Regions from separate parts of the Streptomyces sp. N35 genome, predicted to be linked through region 2. Evidence: predicted binding sites of a transcription regulator. Region 2 holds the regulator's gene; the other holds the start of a gene.
What was found. The regulator HspR, encoded in region 2, represses chaperone genes until heat shock. The targets are predictions, from matches to a motif close to TTGAGNNNNNNNNNCTCAA.

Region 1 (2,393 bases), on a different contig from region 2:
GGTCCGGAGCACGGCCAGCACATCACTGAGTACGTCCACGTGGGGAGCGTACGGGTGGGTGAGGGGCTGCGGGGCGGGGGAGGCGCCGAGGGGTGTGGAGCGGACGCGAGACGTACGCATATGAATGAGGCACTCGTACGCATGGATCGTCTCCATGCCGGGCCCTAACTTCAGAGCCATGACGATCAAGAGCGCACACCCGACGGCATCGATCAAGAGCGCACACCCGACGACGATGAAGGCCGCCCGCATCCACGAGTTCGGAGACCCTTCGGTGATCCGCCACGAGGACGCTCCGCGCCCCCGGCCGGCCGCCGGTGAGGTGCTGGTCCGGGTCGCCGCGACCTCGTTCAACCCGACCGAAGCGGCCCTGCGGCAGGGGCTGTTGCAGGGATTCCTGCCGGTGGAACTGCCGTACGTCCCGGGCTGGGATGTCGCGGGCACGGTCACCGAACTCGGCCCGGACGTCACTGGCTTGGCCGTCGGCGACCGGGTGCTCGGACGCGTGGACGGCGGGGGAGGGGCCGCCGGGTACGTACGCGCTCCGGCTGCCTCGCTCGTTCCGGCGCCGGTCTCGATTCCGCTCCCGCAGGCCGCCGCCCTGCCCGTCGCGGGGCTCACCGCATGGCAGGCGGTGTTCGAGCACGGGAAGGTCTCGGCCGGTCAGCGCGTTCTGGTCAACGGAGCGGGAGGAGGTGTCGGAGGTCTTGTCACACAACTGGCCAGGCACGCCGGAGCTCACGTGGTCGCCACGGCAGGTCCGCGCAGCGCCGATGCGGTGCGGCGGCAGGGGGCGGACGAGGTGATCGACTACACGGTCACGCCGGTGGCCGAGGCGCTCGACGGTCAGGTGGACACCCTCCTCAACCTGGTCCCGCTCGGCCCGCAGGACGCCGCGGCCCTCGTGCCGCTGGTGCGGCCGGGCGGCCGGCTCGTCTCGATCGCCACCCCGATCGAAGCGGGCCCGGAGGTGGTCGCCCTGCACATGGTCGCCCGTAACGACCCCGCGGACCTGGCGGCCCTCGTCGCCCTGGTCGACGCGGGCGCGGTCGCCGTGGACATCAGCGGTACGTACCCGCTGTCCCGCCTCGCGGAGGTCCACCACCTCGGCGAGACGGGCCGCATCCGCGGAAAGGTCCTGGTCATCCCGGGTTCCTGAGGTCGGCCGTCCAGGACCTTCCGCGTGATCGCTCACAGCGAACGCCCTGTGGGGAACATTGAGCGGCGCACAAGCATTGAGTCGGCATAGCTCAACTTGAATGCCGAAGGGGAGATCATGGCTTCGACGTCCGCACCGCTCACTCTGCCCGTCCTGCCGCTCGACGACGAGGTCGTCCTGCCCGGCATGGTCGTCCCGCTCGACCTCAACGATCCGGAAGCACGCGCCGCGGTGGAGGCCGCACAGGCCGCCGCACGCGGACAGACCGGTAAGCCACGTGTGCTCCTCGTGCCGCGTATCGACGGCACGTACGCCGGTATCGGCGTGCTCGGCACCGTCGAGCAGGTCGGCCGGCTCGCCGACGGCGACCCCGGCGCCCTGATCCGGGCGCGGCACAGGGTGCAGATCGGCGCCGGGACGACCGGACCGGGTGCGGCTCTGTGGGTCGAGGGCACCCAGGTCGACGACAGCGACCCCGCCCCGCTGCCGGGCGCGGTCACCGAACTGGTCAAGGAGTACAAGGCCCTTGCCACCAGCTGGCTGCGCAAGCGCGGCGCCTGGCAGGTCGTCGACCGCGTCCAGCAGATCGACGACGTGGGCGCGCTCGCCGACAACTCCGGCTACTCGCCGTTCCTGTCCACCGCCCAGAAGGTCGAACTCCTGGAGACCACCGACCCGGTGGCCCGCCTCAAGCTCGCCGTCCAGTGGCTCAGCGAGCACCTCGCCGAGCAGGACGTCGCCGAGTCCATCGCCAAGGACGTCCAGGAGGGCGTCGACAAGCAGCAGCGCGAGTTCCTCCTGCGCCGCCAGCTCGAAGCCGTACGCAAGGAGCTGCGCGAGATCAACGGCGAGAGCGAGGGTGAGGAGTCGGACGACTACCGGGCCCGCGTCGAGGCCGCAGACCTGCCCGAGAAGGTGCGGGAGGCCGCGCTCAAGGAGGTCGACAAGCTGGAGCGGTCCAGCGACCAGTCCCCCGAGGGCAGTTGGATCCGCACCTGGCTCGACACGGTCCTGGAGCTCCCCTGGAGCGAGCGGACCGAGGACGCGTACGACATCCAGGGCGCCAAGGCCGTGCTCGACGCCGAGCACGCGGGCCTGGACGACGTGAAGGAGCGGATCACCGAATACCTGGCGGTGCGAAAGCGGCGCAGCGACCGGGGCCTGGGCGTGGTCGGCGGGCGGCGCGGAGGCGCCGTTCTCGCGCTCGTCGGCCCGCCCGGCGTCGGCAAGACCA
Region 2 (2,393 bases):
CAGGGCGCTGCGCTCGGCGAGCGCGGAGAGCAGCTCGGCATGCTGTCCCAGGCGCAGACGCCGCTCGGTGCAGTCCAGTTCGGCGGCCCACCGCTCCTTGCGGAGCGTCTCGCGGACGGCGTTGAACCACGGGGTGTCGGCGCCTGCGAACGGCTCCGCCCGCCACAGCGCGAGCGCCTCCTGGAACAGCGCCACCGCCCGCGCCTCGTCGTCGGCTTCCCCGGCCTGCCCCAGAAGCCGGCGGAACCGGTGTACGTCGATCCGCGAAGCGTCGGCGGTCAGCACGTAGCCGCCGCCCGGACCGCGGTTGATCATGTCCGGCAGCAGGCGGCGCAGCCGGGACACATAGCTGTACAGGGTGTGCGTGGCGCGCGGAGGCGGCCTCTCGCCCCATACGCGGTCCACCAACTGCTCGACCGACACCGCGCTGTTGGCGTCCACGAGCAGCGCGGCGAGCACCGTCTGCTGCCGGGCGGGCCCCAGCTCGACCGGACCGGCATCCGTCCACGCCTGCACCGCACCCAGCAGCCGAAACTCCACCCGAGCCCCCGTCCGTCCGGCCGTGGACACGGCCCCCGCCCGGAATTCTAGGTTCCTGCGGGCGCCCGGCACGACGGGTCGTACGGGATTCGACCGGCCGCACACGGCGGGCAGCGCGAAGGGCCGGGAGGCATCAACCTCCCGGCCCTGCAAGCGAGTTGCTCCCCGAGCGAGTGGCCCAGCCGACGACGCGGGGTCAGTCCGACGCGGGGTCAGTCCGACGACCGCTTCGGCCGCCACACCACCAGCGCCGAGGTCTGCTGGACCTCCTGGTACGGCACGAGATCGCGGCGGTACGAGGCATGCACCGCCGCCTCACGTTGCTGCATCGTGGCGGCGGCCCCTTCCAGCGCGGCGGAAAGCTCGGCCACGCGGGCCTGGAGCGCGGCGACCTGGTTCTCCAGCTCGATGATGCGCTTGATGCCGGCCAGGTTGATGCCCTCGTCCTGCGACAGCGCCTGCACCTGGCGGAGCAGGTCGATGTCGCGGGCCGAGTAACGCCGGCCCCGGCCCGCGGTGCGGTCCGGGGAGACCAGACCGAGGCGGTCGTACTGCCTCAGGGTCTGCGGGTGGAGGCCGGAGAGCTGGGCCGCGACCGAGATCACGTACACCGGTGTCTCTTCGGTCAGTTCGTACGGATTGCGTCGACGGCCGTCCATCTCAAGCTCCCTTCGCGGCCTGGAACAGTTCTGCCCGGGGATCGTGCCCCTCAGTCGCCTTCGCGTAGGCCTCGAGGGCTTCACGGGCGGTGTCGGTCAGATCGGCGGGTACGGCGACTTCCACGGTGACGAGGAGATCGCCGCGGGTGCCGTCCTTGCGGAGCGCACCCTTGCCGCGGGCGCGCATGGTGCGGCCGTTGGGGGTGCCCGGGGGCAGCTTCAGCTTGACCGGCGGGCCGCCCAGGGTCGGAACCTTGATCTCGCCGCCGAGCGTCGCCTCGGTGAAGGACACCGGGACGGTCACCGTGAGGTTGTCGTCCCTGCGCCCGAAGACCGGGTGCTTGTCCACGTGCACGACCACGTACAAGTCGCCCGCGGGACCGCCCCGTTCACCGGGTGCTCCCTTGCCGCGCAGCCGGATCCGCTGGCCGTCCGAGACGCCCGCGGGGATCCGCACCTGCATGGTGCGCGAGGACTTGGCGCGGCCCGAACCCTTGCAGATCTCGCAGGGGTCCTGGGCGATGAGGCCCCGGCCCTTGCAGTCCACGCACGGGTCGGTGAGCGAGAAGCCGCCACCGCCGCCGCGCGAGACCTGACCGGTGCCGACGCAGGTCGGGCACACGCGGGGCGTGCCGTTCTTGTCACCGGTGCCCGAACAGGCCTTGCAGGGCTGCTGCGAGGACATCCGCAGCGGAACGGTCGCGCCGTCCACGGCCTCGGTGAAGCTGAGCGTCACCTCGGACTCGATGTCCTGGCCGCGGCGCGGCTGCGTACGCGTACCGCCCGCGCCGCCGCTGCGGTTGAAGAGTCCGCCGAAGACGTCCCCGATTCCACCGCCGCCGAACGTGCCGCTGCCGCCCTGGCCCTGGGCGCCGCCTCCGAAGAGGTCGCCCAGGTCGAAGTTGAAGGAGCCGGTGCCGCCCCCGCCGGGTCCGGCGCGGAAGCCTCCGTTGCCGAACAGGGCGCGGGCCTCGTCGTACTCCTTGCGCTTCTTGGGGTCGCCGAGGACGTCATTCGCCTCGGAGATCTCCTTGAAGCGCTCCTCCGCCTTGGCGTTGCCCTTGTTGGCGTCCGGGTGGAACTCGCGGGCGAGCTTGCGGTACGCCTTCTTGATCTCGGCCTCGGTGGCGTCCTTGGGTACGCCGAGGACCTTGTAGTAGTCCTTCTCGATGAAGTCCTTGGTGCTCATCCCCG

Region 1: the regulator HspR is predicted to act here: its motif matches at 1,236-1,254, upstream of lon (endopeptidase La).

Annotation. Positions count from the first base shown of each region.
Region 1 is NZ_JAEIMH010000069.1:19,106-21,498, reverse strand. Features, by position in the region: gene JAO81_RS30745 (AraC family transcriptional regulator) at 1-39, opposite strand, end outside; gene JAO81_RS30740 (NADP-dependent oxidoreductase) at 179-1,159, shown strand; gene lon (endopeptidase La) at 1,277-2,393, shown strand, end outside.
Region 2 is NZ_JAEIMH010000083.1:17,188-19,580, forward strand. Features, by position in the region: gene JAO81_RS33380 (BTAD domain-containing putative transcriptional regulator) at 1-540, opposite strand, end outside; gene JAO81_RS33385 (heat shock protein transcriptional repressor HspR) at 753-1,199, opposite strand; gene dnaJ (molecular chaperone DnaJ) at 1,201-2,388, opposite strand.